Regions from separate parts of the Halomonas sp. I5-271120 genome, predicted to be linked through region 3. Evidence: predicted binding sites of a transcription regulator. Region 3 holds the regulator's gene; each other region holds the start of a gene.
The links. The regulator PhoB, encoded in region 3, activates phosphate uptake and scavenging genes when phosphate is short. The targets are predictions, from matches to a motif close to TGTCATANNNNTGTCANA.
Positions count from the first base shown of each region.

Region 1: Q2K57_RS16250 (glycosyltransferase family 1 protein) is a predicted target of PhoB. The motif match lies at 1,891-1,908, and genes of this name have one in related genera.
Region 2: ugpB (sn-glycerol-3-phosphate ABC transporter substrate-binding protein UgpB) is a predicted target of PhoB. The motif match lies at 2,661-2,678, and genes of this name have one in related genera.
Region 4: Q2K57_RS05340 (PhoX family phosphatase) is a predicted target of PhoB. The motif match lies at 1,438-1,455, and genes of this name have one in related genera.

Region 1 is NZ_CP130701.1:3,602,093-3,606,314, forward strand. Features, by position in the region: gene Q2K57_RS16240 (acyltransferase) at 84-956, shown strand; gene Q2K57_RS16245 (M23 family metallopeptidase) at 902-1,819, shown strand; gene Q2K57_RS16250 (glycosyltransferase family 1 protein) at 1,981-3,135, shown strand; gene Q2K57_RS16255 (phosphatase PAP2 family protein) at 3,107-3,658, shown strand; gene Q2K57_RS16260 (alpha-ketoglutarate-dependent dioxygenase AlkB) at 3,698-4,222, shown strand, end outside.
Region 2 is NZ_CP130701.1:2,671,361-2,675,582, forward strand. Features, by position in the region: gene ugpE (sn-glycerol-3-phosphate ABC transporter permease UgpE) at 1-67, opposite strand, end outside; gene ugpA (sn-glycerol-3-phosphate ABC transporter permease UgpA) at 67-942, opposite strand; gene ugpB (sn-glycerol-3-phosphate ABC transporter substrate-binding protein UgpB) at 1,156-2,529, opposite strand; gene Q2K57_RS11910 (acyl-CoA dehydrogenase) at 2,797-4,222, opposite strand, start outside.
Region 3 is NZ_CP130701.1:1,697,587-1,701,808, forward strand. Features, by position in the region: gene phoU (phosphate signaling complex protein PhoU) at 1-185, shown strand, start outside; gene cysZ (sulfate transporter CysZ) at 306-1,052, shown strand; gene phoR (phosphate regulon sensor histidine kinase PhoR) at 1,271-2,575, opposite strand; gene phoB (phosphate regulon transcriptional regulator PhoB) at 2,583-3,272, opposite strand; gene ubiA (4-hydroxybenzoate octaprenyltransferase) at 3,500-4,222, opposite strand, start outside.
Region 4 is NZ_CP130701.1:1,215,060-1,219,281, forward strand. Features, by position in the region: gene Q2K57_RS05340 (PhoX family phosphatase) at 1-1,311, opposite strand, end outside; gene Q2K57_RS05345 (LysR substrate-binding domain-containing protein) at 1,536-2,453, opposite strand; gene Q2K57_RS05350 (TauD/TfdA family dioxygenase) at 2,547-3,704, shown strand; gene Q2K57_RS05355 (HD domain-containing protein) at 3,701-4,222, shown strand, end outside.

The DNA of each region.
Region 1 (4,222 bases), 1.9 Mb from region 3:
CCGGGCGTTGATCGTGCCGCTGGGCAGCCCCCGGGACTTGCAGTAGCATTGGCCCCCTGCGCCAAGTCGTTGAAGGAGAACGCATGTCGACCCTAAAGGGGCTCGTCAGTCTGCTGCTGCTGGTGATCAACACCTTGATCTGGTCAATACCGCTGCTCACCCTGATCCTGCTCAAAGTCGTGACGCCCGGACGCCCGCTGCGCCGCGAGCTGCTCAAAGCACTGAACGCCATCGCCCTGCAGTGGATCGGCTTCAACCTGTGGTGGATACGTCACTGGCTCAGGCCCGAGCTGCATATCGACACCCCAGAGGGGCTGAGCCCCGACCGCTGGTGGCTGGTGGTGGCCAATCACCAGAGCTGGACCGACATCTTCATGCTGCAGATGGCGCTTCATCGGCGTATCCCGATCCCGCGCTTCTTCATCAAACGCGAGCTGATCTGGATTCCGGTCATCGGGCTCGCCTGGTGGGCACTGGAGTTTCCCTTCATGCGCCGCTACTCCCGCGAGGCACTCGAGAAGAACCCCAAACTGGCCCGTCGTGATCGCGAGGCCACCAAGCAGATGTGCGAACGCGCCCAGGACATGCCGACCGCGATCTACAACTTCGTCGAAGGCACCCGGTTCACGCCCGCCAAGCAGGCGGCCCAGCAAAGCCCCTATCGCCACCTCCTGCGGCCCAAGGCCGGCGGCACCGCCCAGGTGGTCGGCTTGCTGGGGCACCGGCTCAGCGGCATTCTCGACGTCACAATCGTCTATGCACGCCCTAAGCCGACGTTCTGGCGCTTCCTCTGCGGACGCGAGGGCGCCATTCGGGTCAGCGTGCAACGACTCGATGTCCCGCCCTGGATGCCGGGCGGCGACTACCATCAGGACCCGGATTACAAGGAACGCTTCCAGACATGGATCAACGAGCTGTGGCAGGACAAGGATCGTACCCTCGACGCCAGCGTCTGAACCTCGCCGTTCTGCTTCTGATCGCCCTGCTGATGGCTGGCTGTGCGAGTCATGGCGGCTGGAACCAGTCGGTCACACCCGGCAACTGGATCAGCGTGAAGCGCGGCGATACCCTGGGCGAATTGGCCAATCAGGCCGGTGTGCCCCTTAAGCGTCTGCAGCGTTTCAACCCAGGCGTCCGGGCCCGCTCCCTGGCCATCGGCCAGCGCCTGCTCATACCCACCCATCAGGAACGCGCTCCCTACGGCGGCCCTTACCGTTACCAGGTGCGCCCCGGCGATACCTACACGGCCATTGCCCGGCATTTTGGCACCCGCGCCAGCCGCTTGAGCGCCGGCAACCCCGGCACGTCCGCCTCATCGCTGCGGGTCGGCCAACTGATCAAGGTGCCGCTCAGTGGCAGCGGCGCATCATCGAGCGTCGCCTCCCGGTCATCGGGCTCGTCCTCATCGTCCTCAACGAGTCGTCCATCACCCAGTGGCTCTCTGCCCTCCTCGGCCGGCAGTTGGCCCTGGCCGCTTCAGAAACACCGGGTCGCACGGGAGTATGGCAAGGACTCACGCGGCACCCTGCAGCCCATGCTGCTGACCAGCGCCAGCTCCGATAAAGCACTCGCTGTGGCCGACGGCGAAGTCCGCTTCGCCGGCAGCATGCGCCAGCTGGGCCGCGTGGTGATCGTGCACCACGCCGATAACCTGCAGAGTGTCTATGCGCTCTGCCAGTCACTGTCGGTCGACGTTGGCGAGCACGTGAGCCGCGGCGATGCTGTGTGCCGAACAAGCTCTGGCGACCGTGGCAATGAATTGCTATTCGACATGCGTCGTGGCGGCAAGCCCATCGATCCCCGGCGGGTACTTCGCTAGGTCTGGACGCAGAGACAAGTGCGCTCGGTAAGCAAGGACCAACGCCTTATGCGACAACATCTGGCACCGAGTGTCATTCAGACTTCACCAATTCGTCCCTGTCCTGTCATGCGCCACCGTGATTCTGAGATCACGACTCATGAAAGGGACACACGAGCCTTATGCGCATCTGCTTCGTCAGCGAAACCTGGTCGCCGGATATCAACGGTGTGGCCCATACCCTGGGACACCTGAGCCGCGAACTCGATGCACGAAACATCACCCTGCAGCTGGTGCGCCCGAGGCCTGACAACGGTCGCCGTGCAGAAGGGATCGAGGACGAACTACAGGTAAGCGGGTTTCACCTTCCCGGCTATAAGGCCGTCAAGCTGGGCCTTCCCGCCGGACGAGCCTTGGCGAGGTTATGGCGTGATCGTCGCCCCGATGCGGTCTATATCGCCACCGAAGGCCCACTGGGCTGGTCGGCGCTGCGACAGGCCCGGCGCCTGGGGCTGCCAGTGGCCAGCGGCTTTCATACCAACTTCGATCACTACGCCGGCGACTATGGCTTCGCCTGGCTGAAAAGGCCGGTAGCGGCGGTGCTGCGTCACTTTCACAACCGTACCGGGGCAACCCTGGTGCCAACCGCCACACAGGTGCGGGCGCTCAGCGCCCAGGGCTTTGATAACGTCCAGGTCATGAGCCGCGGCATCGATGCCCAACACTTCTCGCCAGAAAAACGCGACCCGCAGCTACGCCAGACCTGGGGCGTCGGTGAGAATCAACCGGTCGCCCTGCACGTGGGGCGGCTGGCCAGCGAGAAAAACCTGGACCTGCTGGTGGAGAGCGTGCAGGCAATGCAAGAGGTTCAGCCAGACCTGGTCACGGTCATGGTCGGTGATGGCCCCCTGCGAGAAAGCCTGCAGCAGCGCCTGCCCGACGCCATTTTTACCGGTTTCATCAACCGTGAATCGCTCGCCAGGCATTACGCCAGCGCCGACATCTTCATCTTCCCCTCCTGCTCGGAAACCTATGGCAACGTCGTCGCCGAAGCCATGGCCAGCAGCCTTGGGGTGGTGGCCTTCGACCATGCTGCCGCCAGCGAGCTGATCACGTCCGGCCAGCAAGGCCTGACGGCACAGGTGGGGGATAAACAGGGCTTCATCGACCATGCAATCACGCTGTGCCAGCACCCGGCCAGTTACGGCCAGCTGGGGCGCCAGGCCAGACAGCGCGTGGCATCCAACGGCTGGGACCGGATCGCCGACGACTTCCTGCGCATCCTGCTTTCATTACAGGAGACTCCAGATGACGCCTCGCACGCCTACCGTCTTTGAACGCCTCGACTTGCTCGAGTGGCGGCTATGCCATCGCTTCGCCCTGGCCAGCAATACCCGACTGCTGCCGCTGGCGACGCTGCGAATCGCCAGCAAAATCGGCGACTGGCCCGCCTGGGTCGTTCTGATATTGGCGCAACCCTTGCTCGACCCCAGCCTGGGTTGGCAGCGTCTGCTGCAGTTCAGCCTGACCGCCATCGCCGCGCTGCTGGTGTATCGGCTTCTGAAGACGCGTCTGTGTCGCGAACGCCCTTCCATCACCTTCGAGTGCATTCCCTGCACAGAGCCACCCAGGGATCGCTACAGCTTTCCCAGCGGCCACACCATGCATGCGGTGATGTTCACGGTACTGACGGCTACCTCCACGCCCTGGCTGCTGGTGATCGTTGCCCCCCTTGCCGTCGTGATCGCGGTGTCCCGAGTCGGCCTGGGGCTGCACTACATCAGCGATGTAATCGGCGGCGGACTCATCGGTGTGATGTTTGCTCTGGCAAGCCTTGAGCTCTTGCCGCTGGCGACCTGACCCCGCGACAGACGCTGCCGGGGCTGGCAAGCTAGGCCCATGAATGACGTAACCCTCGGGCCGCCGCACTGGCAGGCCCTTCTCGACTCGCCGCCGTTGTCGCTGGGACTTGGCCTGTTTGGCCTCACGCGTGCTAACGAGCTGCTGCTGCAACTGGATCAGCAACTGCACTGGCAGCGGCCCACCCTCACCCTTTACGGCCGCCAACACCTCATCCCCCGCCGCCAGATCTGGATGGGCGATCCGGACGCCGCCTATCGCTATTCCGGCGAGGCGTTTACTCCCACGCCCTGGCACCCGGCGGTTGAGGAGATCAGGCTCGCCGTTGAACGGGCCCTGGAAGCCACCGGACAGCCCGCAAGCTTCAACAGTGTGCTACTCAATCGCTACGCCGATGGCGAGGATCGCATGGGCTGGCACAGCGATGACGAGACGGAACTCGGCAATGACCCCTTGATCGCCGCGGTGAGCCTCGGTACCGAACGACCGCTGCGTTTTCGCTGGCAGAACCGCCACGCGGCTGCCTTCAATGTCTGGCTACCCCATGACAGCCTGCTGGTGATG
Region 2 (4,222 bases), 970 kb from region 3:
ACAGGGCGCAGCCGACGATCAGCAACGCATGGCTGGCGATGTTCAGTCCGGGACGGTTGTAACGCATCAGTACTGCACCTTCTTCTCGACATACTTGAACTGGATCAGCGTCAGGACGCCGACGATTACCATCAGTAGCACCGACTGGGCAGCGCTCGACCCGAGGTCCTGGCCGATGAAGCCATCCTGGTAGACCTTGTAGACCAGGGTCCGGGTGGAGCCCCCGGGGCCGCCGGAGGTGGTGGCATCGATGGTGCCGAAGGTCTCGAAGAAGGCGTAGACCACGTTCATCACCATCAGGAAAAAGCTGGTCGGTGACAGCAGCGGAAAGGTGATGGTCCAGAAGCGTCGCACCGGCCCGGCGCGGTCCATGGCCGCGGCCTCGAGGAGGCTCTTGGGAATCGCCTGCAGGCCGGCGAGGAAGAACACGAAGTTGTAGCTCATCTGCTTCCATATCGAGGCCATCACCACCAGTGCCATGGCCTGGCCGCCGTTGAGTTGATGGTTCCAGTCGATGCCCAGCGTCTTGAGCACGGCCGGCATCAGCCCCAGGGTGGGATCGAACAGGAAAAGCCACAGCACACCGGCGACGGCCGGGGCGACCGCATAGGGCCAGATCAGCAGCGTCTTGTAGGCACTGGCGCCCTTGATCACCCGGTCGGCGAGCACGGCAAGCCCCAGGGCGATGGCCATGGCGCCGATGGCCACTGCGCTTGAGAACACCAGTGTCGTCCCGAGAGTGGAGAGATATTCGGGGTCGCCGAACACGGCGAGGAAATTGCTGAGGCCGGCGAATTCACGGGAAAGCCCGAAGGCATCCTCGATATAGAAAGCCTGGCTGACGGCCTGGAAGGCCGGCCAGAAGAAGAACACGGCGATGATGGCGAGCTGTGGCGACATCAGCAGCCAGGGCGTCACGGGGTGACGTTGGAAATGTGCCATGCGGGATCTCTCGGTAGTGCGTGACACACCGGCAGTCGCCTCTGTGGAGCATGCCGATAATAGGCGGGCAACTCCCTTGCGGGATGTCTGACGGTGCTGAGGCCATGGACCTTGATCGGCATGGCCAAACGTAAAAGGGCTTGATGACATCTGCCTGGTTGGACCAGGCACTGCCGCCGGACGTCATCCGGCGGCAGGACGGCTAGGCTTAGTTCAGCCCTGACGGCGGGCGAACTTTTCTAGCAGGGCGTTGCCGCGCTCGACGGCCTCATCGAGCCCCTGCTGGGCGCTCTTGTCACCCGAGAAGATCTGCTCGAGTTCCTCGTTGATCACGTCACGGATCTGCACCATGTTGCCCAGTCTCAGCCCCTTCGAGTTCTCGGTGGGGGTGGCGGAGGTCATCTGGGTGATGGCAACGTCGGTGCCCGGGTGCTCGGCGTAGAAGCCCTGCTCGCGGGTCAGTTCGGCGGCTGCCGTGGTGATCGGCAGGTAGCCGGTGAACTGGTGCCAGTCGGCCTGGACCTCGGGGCTCGACAGGTACTGGAAGAACTTGGCCACGCCGCGGTATTCATCGTCCTCCTGGCCGGTCAGCACCCACAGTGAGGCGCCACCGATAATGGAGTTCTGCGGGGTGTCGATGACATCGGCATCGTAGGGCAACGGGGCGACGCCGAATTCGAAGCCCTTGGCGCTTTCCTTGACGCCGGCGTAGCTCGCCGAGGAGCCCATCATCATGGCGCACTCCCCGGAGTAGAACTTGGGCGCGGCGTCATCGTAACGGCCGCCATAGACGAAGCGGTTGTCGGCCTGCCAGTCATCAAGGCGCTGTATCTGGTCGACCACGGCGGTCTGGTTGAACTCAAGGCGAGCATCCACGCCCGCGAAGCCATTGGCTTGGCTGGCGAAGGGGATGTCGTTGCGCGCCGAATAGTTCTCAAGCATTACCCAGGACGGCCAGGTGGTGGTAAGGCCGCACTCGGCGGCGCCTGAGTCGACGACCTTCTTGAGGGCGTCATCCATTTCCTGCCAGGTGGTCGGCACGCTATCGACGCCGGCCTTGGCCAGTACGTCCTTGTTGAAATAGGTGACCGGCGTGGAGGAGTTGAAGGGAAGTGACAGCATCTGGCCATCGCGGTCGGTGTAGTAGCCGGTGACCGCCGACAGGTAGGCGTCGGGATCGAAGGCGGCACCTTGCTCGGGGGCGTAGTCGGCCATCAGCTGATGCACCGGCACGATCGCACCCTTGGCACCCATCATGGTCGCGGTGCCGACTTCGAAGATTTGTACGATATCCGGGCCCTTACCGGCGCGGAAGGCGGCGATGGCGGAGGTCATGGTCTCGGTGTAGTTGCCCTTGAACACCGGCTTGATCACGTAATCACTCTGGCTTTGATTGAAGTCGTCGGCGATCTCATTGACCTTGTTGCCAAGGGTGCCGCCCATGGCATGCCACCATTCGATTTCGGTGGCAGCCATGGCACTGGCGGAGGTGGTGGTCAGCGCGGTAGCTACGACCAGGCCGAGCAGCCGGCGGGGAGAGGGGCTAGAGGGGGAACGATGCGAGAGGCAGGCGGGCAGATAACGCATGTCGAGCTCCTTGGAAGTCGGTAGCGCCATGGCGCAGACCGCGGTCGGCGATGGCGAGGCGATGCTCGAATGAAATACGCTCCGGCGTTTTTGATGATCATTCGAACATAGGCGACAACATATCCTGGCTCCATGACAGTCGTCTGACAGTTTCATGTGCGAATGATGATGATGGTATGACAGCCAATGAAATCGCCCCGCTCAGAGGAAATCCTGAGCGGGGCGATGGGGCCTGACCGTCAGGTGGTCAGGGTGGATGGAGCGGCCTTAGGCCGCGTTATGCCAGGTGACGTTTTCCTTGGCGCTGGCAAAAGCGTCGAAGGCGAAGTCGTCGACGCTGAGCATCGCAAGCACCTCGGCTTCATGCAGACGCATAAAGTGGGCGTCATCGTCGCTGATCAGGCCGGCGGCCAGGGCCGCTTCGATGCGCTGTTCGGGGTGTAGCGCGTCAGAAGGCAACTCGCCCTTGGCGTAGGCCTTGTTGAGGGTGCGATAAATCGGCTCAGCACGCTCCTGCTCAACAAGCAAGGCGTTGTAGCGGGCCAGGGGGTTGTCCTGCTGGCCTTTTTCCTGAGTATCCCAGGTATGGGCGAGCAGCATGGTGCGCAGCGCCGAGTCTTGTGAGACGTTCTTGGCGATACCGCGAGTCAGCGTATCGGCCGGGCGTGCCCAACGCCGCCCCAGCGGCATCACGATGGGCTTAAGCACTCGGGCCAGAGCGCGGTTCGGCAGGTTGTCGAACAACTCGACGAAGGCCTGTTCGGCGCGCTGCAGCAGGAAGCGACAGCTGTAGTGCAAGAGTTCGTCCTCGCCTTCGACCTTATCGCCTTCGTGCCAGGACTTGAGCACCATCGAGGCCAGATAGAGGTTCGACAGGACATCGCCAAGCCTTGCCGAGAGCATCTCGCGCAGCTTGAGGCTGGCGCCGAGGCTCGCCATTGCCGCATCTGCGGCGAGGCCGAAGCCCGCCGAGAGCCTGGCAATATCCTGAGCATAAGGCGCGGCGACGGCATCGAAGGGCACCGCCGGGCGGCCGATGCCAAGCCCCTGGGTCAGGGCACGAGCGGCGTTACCCAGGATCAGGCCGGTATGGGCGAAGAAGGCCTGGTCGAAGGCCTTGAGGTCGTCGGCGTCCTTGGCGGCCAGTTCCTCGAGCACATAGGGATGACAGCGAATCGCCCCCTGGCCGAAAATCATCAGGTTGCGGGTCATGATGTTGGCGCCTTCCACGGTGATCGCCACCGGGTTGGCAGAGTAGCCGATGCCAATATAGTTGCTCGGTCCAAGCGTGACCGCCTTGCCGCCGTGGATGTCCATGGCGTCGCCGAGCAGGCTGCGCTGGAACTCGGTGAGCTGGCTCTTGAGGATCGCCGAGGGTACCGCCGGCTTGTGGCCGTGGTCGATCATGTTGGCGGTCTGGCGCACCGTGGCCTGAGCGATATAGGCCATCGAAGCGATGCGGGCCAGCGGTTCCTGAACGCCTTCCATTTCCGCTACCGGGACGTTGAACTGGCGACGAATTCGGGCAAAGCCGCCGCTCCAGCCCAGAGCGTAGCGCGCGGTGCCGGTGGCGCCGGAGGGCAGGGTGATGCAGCGCCCCACCGACAGGCACTCGACCAGCATCCGCCAGCCTTGGCCGGCCATTTCCGAGCCCCCGATGATGGTGTCCAGCGGCACGAACACATCCTTGCCC
Region 3 (4,222 bases):
TGATGGAAGATCCGCGCTCCATCACCTCGGTGCTCAGCGTGATGTGGGTGCTGCGCGCCCTGGAGCGCATCGGCGATCATGCCAACAACCTGGCCGAGTACGTCATCTACCTGGTTAAAGGGCTGGATATCCGCCATATCAATCCGGACGACCTCGACGAGGAAGCGCTCAAGCAGCGCAAGTGACGATAGCCGCCATGGCGGCATCAAGCAGCCGAAATCGCCGCCGCTTCGTGCGGCGGCGTTGTTTTATCCAGGATGTACACGTCTAGTGACCTGTATATCGAGAGAAGGAGTCGCGAGAGGATGCTCAACGCCCTGACGGCGCTGACCCGAGGAACCCGGCTGGTCTTCAGTCCGGGTCTGAGACGCTATGTGTTTCTGCCGATGCTGGTCAATCTGGTGGTCTATGTCGCCGGGCTTCAGTTCGTACTGAGCCATTTCGGCGGCTGGCTGGATGGCTGGATGACGATGGTCCCGGGCTGGCTTAATTGGCTCGAGTGGCTGATCTGGCCGCTCTTCGTGGTGACTCTGGTGCTGGTGGTGTTCTTCAGTTTCACCCTGGTCACGCACCTGATCGCTGCTCCCTTCTATGGCTTTCTGGCGGCCAAGGTCGAGGCGCAGCAGACTGGCCGCCCTCCGCAGGACGAGCGTGGCCTGGTGCGCACCGGCGTCGATGCCCTGGGCCGCGAGCTGGTCAAGCTTGCCTACATTGTGCCGCGCATGGCGCTGTTGTTCGTGCTGAGCTGGGTGCCGGTGGCCAACCTGCTGGCGCCGCCGCTGTGGTTGCTGTTCTCGGCCTGGGTGATGGCGATCACCTATCTGGACTACCCGATGGACAACAACGCCGTCAGCTTCGCCGATATGCGCCGCCGGCTGCGCCGTCGCTGGTGGCCGACCCTGACCTTCGGCGGCTGGGTCACGTTGCTGACCTGGATTCCGCTGGCCAACCTCTTTCTGCTGCCCGGCGCCGTGGCGGGCTCGGTGCTGATGTGGGATCGCCACTATCGCGAGCTTGGCGCTTCAGGAGAGGCGGTAGCGACCCGCCGCTGAGCCCCATGGTGTGGCCCGGCGTGCATGGTTTCCTTGTTTCGCCTTCTTTCCTTGATTTCGCCTGGCCGTGACGAAAAAAGCCCTGCTATCCGCTAGCGGGGCTTTTTTCGTTCTCAGAGCGACTACTGTCATAGCTACTCTTGCCATGGCGACTATTGCCATGGCTATCGTTTGAGGATGGGGCCTGTCGTGAATGCGGCTAAAGCTGGGGTGTCGCGTCAGGCGTGGGCCGCTTGATCCTCGACCAGGCGCTTGCTGGGGAAAACGCAGCGAAACACTGACCCCTGATCGGGGTAGGAGGAGATTTCCAGGCGGGCGTCGTGGCGCAGCAGTACGTGCTTGACGATGGCCAGTCCCAGGCCGGTACCGCCGGTTGCCGTGCTGCGACCCTTGTCGACCCGGTAGAAGCGCTCGGTGAGGCGGGGGATATGCACCGGGTCGATGCCCTCGCCGTTGTCCTCGATTTCCAGGGCGGCGCCCGCCGGGTGATCGCGCCAACGCAGGACGATATGACAGCCCTCGCCGCTATAGCGTACGGCGTTGAAGGCCAGGTTGGAGATGGCGCTGCGCAGCTCCTTGGGGTCACCGCGCAGTGCCTGATTCGACTCGATGTCGAGGCTGATCTGGTGACGGCCGCCCGACAGGGATTCGGCGTCGTGCTGGATCGCTTCCAGCAGGGGCGGCACGGAGACGCGCTCGCTGTGCGCATTGGGCTGGTCGATCTCCAGGCGCGACAGCATCAGCAGGTCATCGACCAGGTTCTGCATGCGCTTGGCCTGGTCCTGCATCTGGCCAAGGCTCCTGGCCAGGCGCGGCGGCATCAGCTCGGCATGGTCGGCATAGGTCTCCAGATAGCCGGTCAGCACCGTGAGCGGGGTGCGCAGCTCATGGGAGACGTTGGCCACGAAGTCGCGGCGCATCTGCTCCAGACGATGCAGGCGAGTGATGTCGCGGGCCATCAGCAGGCGCTCATCGTCGCCATATAGCGTCAGCTGGAACTGCAGGACGCGTCGATCGTCGATCGGCGAGGTCAGCGTCAGTGGCTCTCGGTAGGCCCGCTTGTCGAAGTACTCAACGAAGCGCGGGGCGCGGATCAGGTTGGTGATGTGCTGGCCACGATCCTGATGAGTCTTCAGCCCCAGCATGGTTTCGGCGGCGCTGTTCCACCATTCCAGGTCGCCACGGCGGTCGAGCATCACCACGCTGTCGCTCATCGCCTCCGAGGAATCCTGAATGCGTTGCAGGGTGTTACGCAGGCGTCGCTGGGTCTTGGCCTGCGCCTTCTGGTGATGGTGCAGGCGATCGAAGAGCTCACCCCAGATACCGCTGGCCTCGGGTGGGTCAGCGTGTCGCGACTGGGTCAGCCAGCGATGCAGGGCGCGCAGCTGGCGCAGATGGAAGAGCAGATAGATCCCGAACCCCAGTGCCAGACCCAGGCCTGGAGCGTCGAAGATCAGGCCCGCCATGGTCAGAACGCCGGCCAGCCAGGCCAGGCGCCAGAATTCCAGGGCCCAGAGACTCATAGGTAGCTCAGCCCTTGGCAGAGAAGCGGTAGCCCGTGCCGCGCACGGTCTGAATCAGGTGCTGGTGTGCCTCGCCGAGGGCCTTGCGTAGGCGACGGATGTGCACATCGACGGTGCGTTCTTCGACATAGACGTTGCCGCCCCACACCTGATCGAGCAGCTGACTGCGCGTATAGGCGCGCTCCTGGTGGGTCATGAAGAACTGTAGCAAGCGATACTCGGTGGGGCCGATATCCAGCGGAGCGCCGTGGGTGCTGACGCGATGGCTGGCAGGGTCGAGCAGCAGCCCCTCGACCTCGACCGCCTGCTCGACGCCCTTGGGCGTGGCGCGGCGCAGCACCGCCTTGAGGCGGGCCACCAGCTCGCGGGGCGAGAAGGGCTTGGTGATGTAGTCATCCGCCCCGGCTTCGAGCCCCTGAATCTTGTTGTCTTCTTCGCCCTTGGCGGTGAGCAGGATGATCGGCAGCTCGGCGGTAGCTTCGTCGCGCTTCAGGCGGCGGGCCAGCTCAATACCGCTGATGCCCGGCATCATCCAGTCAAGGACCAGCAGGTCGGGTTGATGGTCGACGACCATGGCATGCGCGGTCTGGGCGTTGTCGGCCTCGAGGACCTGATAGTCGGCCATCTCCAGGGCGATGGCGATCATCTCGCGGATAGAGGCTTCGTCATCGACGATCAGGACGGTCTTGGTGCTCATCTGGCTGGCCTCCTGGCCTTACAAAGATAAGGACAATGACAAGATGATGACGATTCCACCACGCTAACATGACATTGCCATGACAGGCGGCTCTCACCAAGGGGGCTCACCAAGGCCCTTGATCAGGGGCTTAGATCAAGGGCTCTGACCCGGGCGTATCCCTCTTCTTGCTCCGCCCCTTTCTTGGCCCCGACCTCAGGGGGCGCACCTTTCGTCCGGCAGTTGCTTCAGGGCGCCGGCCACAGCGACAGGGCCAGGCCGGCGAACAGGACCAGCCCCGCCCAGTGATTGTTGAGGAAGGCTTGGAAGCAGCGATCCCGGTCGCGGCCGCGAATCAGCGTGTACTGATAGACGAAGATCGCGGCCATGGCGCCAAGCCCCAGCCAGAAGAAGCCGCTTAGTGCCAGGCGGGTACCGATCAGTCCCAGCAACCCAAGGGTCAAGAGCTGCAGCAGCCCGATCATCAGGATATCGGCGCGCCCGAACAGCACCGCCGTGGACTTGATGCCGATCTTCAGGTCATCGTCCCGGTCGACCATCGCGTATTGCGTATCATAGGCCACCGTCCAGCACAGGTTGGCCGCGAACAAGAGCCAGGCCTCCAGCGGTACCGCGCCGGTCACGGCCGAGAAGGCCATCGGAATGGCCATCGAGAAGGCCGCCCCCAGCACGACCTGGGGCAGGTGCGTATAGCGTTTCATGAAGGGATAGACCGCGGCCAGGGCCACGGCGGCCACCGACAGCAGCACGGTCAGGCCGTTGGTGAAGCACACCAGCACGAAGGAGGCGGCGACGAGGGCCGCGAACAGCATCTTGGCTTCGCGCTCCGCAATGCGCCCGGTGGCCAGCGGCCGTGCCTTGGTGCGCTTGACGTGACCATCCAGGTGGCGGTCGGCGTAGTCGTTGACCACGCAGCCCGCGGCTCGCATCAGGTAGACCCCAGCGATGAA
Region 4 (4,222 bases), 480 kb from region 3:
GTCGGCGGCATTGACGGTGGTGCCCTCCATCTTGGTAAAGCCCATCGAGGCTCCCATCAGCGCCGCGTAGCGATGGGTCTCGAGGAAGGCGGCGGCCTTTTCCATGCCCGGCTTGAGCTTGACCCAGTTGAGCTTGCCGCTGAAGGGAATGCGGGTGAAGCCATCGTCCTGGGGATCCTCGGTGCGGATGTCCATGATGTCCGCCGCCTGGATGCCGTCGTCGATCATTGTCTTGATCTCGGCACTGCTGGCATGTCCCAGGCGAATCCAGCTGATATCGCCTGCGCCGGGCCCTTCGCCCGAGACCTGGGTCCACTTGCCCACGTACAGGGTACCGGACGACAGATCCCGCGGCTGGTCGGCGACGAACATGAACAGGCCACCGTTGGTGGCGTCGTCGCCCATCAGCACGGTGCGCTCGTCCGGCATCACCTCGATCAGCTCATGAGAGATGCGGCCCAGGTTGTAGTGTTTGGCAAGGGTGCCGCTGCCGTCGGGGTTCACCGTCACTTCCGGCAGGTGGCCATAGTGATAGGGGTTGCCGCGACTCTCGTCGCCGAACAGGTGCTTGCAGAAGCTCCTGAAGGTGTCGTCGGGCGCCGAGGCATCCGGCTCGTATTCTTCGCTCGACAGGTGCGTGCCCCAGGGCGACAGACTGGCACCGCAGGTGATCCACAGGCCGTTGACCGGCGAGGTATCGACGTTGTGGTACTTGACCAGCGTCAGCTCGCCGGTTTCCGGGTTTTGATCAAGCGTCAGCACCGCGATCGGCGAGGGCAGTTGACCGTACATCCCTTCTTCCGCGCCGTTGCGGGTGGTGTACTCGAACTGCACGACGGCAAACACCGGGTTGCCGTACACGCCATCGACCCGGGCGTTCTCGACCGTCAGCAGGCTGGTGCCGTCCGGGCAGTCGGAGAAGAACTGGCGATTGTCGGCCGACGGATCCAGGATCGGCTGGTTATCGATATCGTAATAGCCGCCGGCGACCACGGTGCCGCCCTGGCCGTCGGGCACGCGATCACCGGTGATGAAGAAGGGATGATAGGCCAGCTTGACCTGGCGACTGGTGCCGTCGCTCATCTTCAGCTGCATGGCCGAACCAATGGTGGTGGTCGCCATGGCTGCCGGATTGCTCAACGAAGGCGCCGCCATGGGCAGGAACTTGACGGACGTCACTGTCGCCTGGCTATCGGCGAAGGCTGAAGTGCTGGCGCCTAGGCTGGCAAGGCCCCCGGCGAGGGGCAGCAGGGGCGCTCCCGCCATGAAGCCGAGGAGACGGCGGCGATTTCTGTCGACAGACTGAGTCATTGGAACGTCCTTGGTCATCAAGAGGATCGAGATCATCACGGGTAGAGGTCATGTCGAACGGCGACGCCTTCGCCTCTCGGCGAGCACCGACGCCGTTGACCGGCACTAAGAATAGTCTCTCGATTTGATGACATATCGCTGACAGTTCCATGTCCGCCGGGTGTAACCGTCGTGACAGGATCAAGGTCAAGGGAGGGCATTCGCCGCCGGGGTACGCCCGCAGCTTAGGCGGGCGCGCGGCCGATTTCCGCCGTGACCCAGCGCATGATTTCGCCGATCAGGGCACTGTGGGCATAGCGGGTGCGCAGAATATAACCGTGGCTTTCGCGCCGGATCGGCGGCGCCAGCGGTATCAGACTACCGTCCTTGAGCGCATCTTGGACCAGCAGGTCCCAGCCAAGCGCGATCCCCTTGCCGGCCTGGGCCGCGTTAAGCAGCAACGGATAGTTGTTGTACTTGAAGACGGCCCCCCGCTCTTCATAGGGCACCTCATAAGTCACCCCAGCCAGGGCGCTCCACTCGCGCCAGTCGATCCAGCGCGAATTGCGCTCGTCCATGTGCAGCAGCGGCAGCGCCGACCAGCGCGCCGGGGTGTCGCCCTCGAGCAGGCCGTGCAAAGCGGCGAAGGCGGGGCTGCAGACCGGAAACACCTCTTCCGGAGTGAAGATATCGTCCTGCTCGCTATCGCGGTCGCAATGAATGGCGATATCGGCGCGGTGGTCCTGATCGTCCTGATCGACGGCCAGCACCTCGATATCCACCTGCGGAAAGGCCGCTTCGAGCCTCGAGAGCCTGGGCAGCAGCCAGAGATGCGCGAAGCCGAAGTTGGCGGCGATCAGCACCCGTTGGCGGGTCGAGCGCGCCCGGGCTCTGAGCGAGTGAACGGCGCTGTCGATGCGGTTGAGCGCAGGGGCGATATCGTCATAGAAGCGCAGCGCCTCGCGGGTCGGCGCGAGGCGGCCGCCACTTCGCTCGAAGAGCACCAGCCCCACCTGGCTCTCCAGCCCGCGAATGCGCTGGGAGATCGCCGGCTGGGTGGCGCCGAGCACCTTGGCGGCGGCGGTCAGCGAGCCCAGGCGAAGGGTGGTTTCAAAGGCGATGAGTGCCTTGAGGCTAGGCAATGACTCGTCAATTTCGGCCATAAGGCAACTCTATGGGATGCATAAGATGGGCGCGCCTTCCCGGCATTTGCGCGATGCGTAAAATGCCGGCCCACACGTTCCGTCAGAGCCGAGATGATGTCAGAACCCGCTTTTCACGTCCAAGAATCCCCCGCCAAGGTCTTCGCCACGGACGCCGCCGGCACCCGCACCGAGCTGCCGGCCCTGTGGCTTCGCGAACGCTGCCAGGAACCGGAGAGCCTGGACGTCGCCACCCAGCAGCGCCTGTTCAACCCGCACCACCTGGATGAGGACCTGACGCTGGTAGAAGCCGAGCTTATGGACGACCAGGAGGTACGCCTGAGCTTCAGCGACGGCCACAGCGGGCGCTATGATCTGCGGCATTTCGCCGATGACTTCGATGATGACGACGGCCTGCCTGCCCCGCGGCTCTGGGACAGCAGCATCGACTTCGCAAGCATCACCCGCGACTGGGAGAAGATCGACGATCACGACTACTTCCGCGAGGCCCTCGAGACCTACCTGCGCCATGGGGTGATCATTCTCAAGAATGTGCCGACCGACGGCGGCCACCTGGTCGATGTCGGCGAAACCTTTGGCCACGTGCGTTCCACCAACTTCGGCAAGTACTTCGAGGTCTGCTCGCGCCCCGAGTCCAACGATCTGGCCTATCGCAGCGTGCCCCTGGCGCCGCACACCGACAACCCCTATCGCGAGCCGGTCCCCGGCATCCAGCTACTGCACTGCCTGACCAACGAGACGACCGGTGGCCTGTCGACGCTAGTCGACAGCCTGGCCGTCGCCGAGCAGTTGCGCGCCGAGGACCCGGAAGGCTACCGGCTGCTGTCCACTATCCCGGTGCGCTTTCGCTTCATCGACGATGGCGTCGAGCTGATCGAGCGCCGGCCGATGATTCACCTCGATGCCATGGGCAAGATGGACGGCGTGCACTACAGCCCGCGTCTGGACTACCTGCCGCTGATGGACGAGGAGAGCACCAAGGCCTTTCATCGTGCCCGGCGCCGCCTCGGCGAGCTGTTCGCCCACGCGGACTATGAGATCCAGTTTGCGCTGGGCGATGGCGAGCTGATGATGTTCGACAACAACCGGGTGCTGCACGGCCGCACCGCCTACGATCAGAACGAAGGCTTTCGCCACCTGCAGGGCTGCTACATCGACCGGGACGGCCCCACCGGCCATTTCCGGGCGATCGTCAAGCAGGAGCGCGCCTTTCAAGCCACCGTTTCAACCGAGAGCGCGACTGCCGCATGAATACCGTAACGTTCACCCAGATGAAGGATGGCACCAAGGACGAGTACATGATGCTCGGCGAGCTCGAGGAGCGCTTCGTCGAGGGCCTGCCGGAGCGCATTCTCGAAGCGCTTCGGGCGCTGGAGAATACCCTCTCCGGCTACCGGGTCTCGCGGCTCGATCATGTGCTGCAGTCCGCCACCCGGGCCGAGGAAGACGGCGAAGACGAGGAAATGATCGTGGCGGCGCTGATCCACGACATCGGTGACGACCTGGCGCCCCACAATCATTCGCAGTATGCCGCGTCCATCATCCGCCCCTATGTGCGGGCCGAGGTTACCTGGATCATCGAGCACCACGGACTGTTCCAGAACTACTACTACATTCACCACTTCGGCGGTGATCCGCTGGAGCGCGACCGCTACCAGGGCCACCCCTGGTATCAGCGCTGCGTCGACTTCTGCGAGCGCTGGGACCAGGCCTCCTTCGACCCGGACTACCCCACCCGGTCGCTCGAGCACTTCGCGCCCATGGTCCGG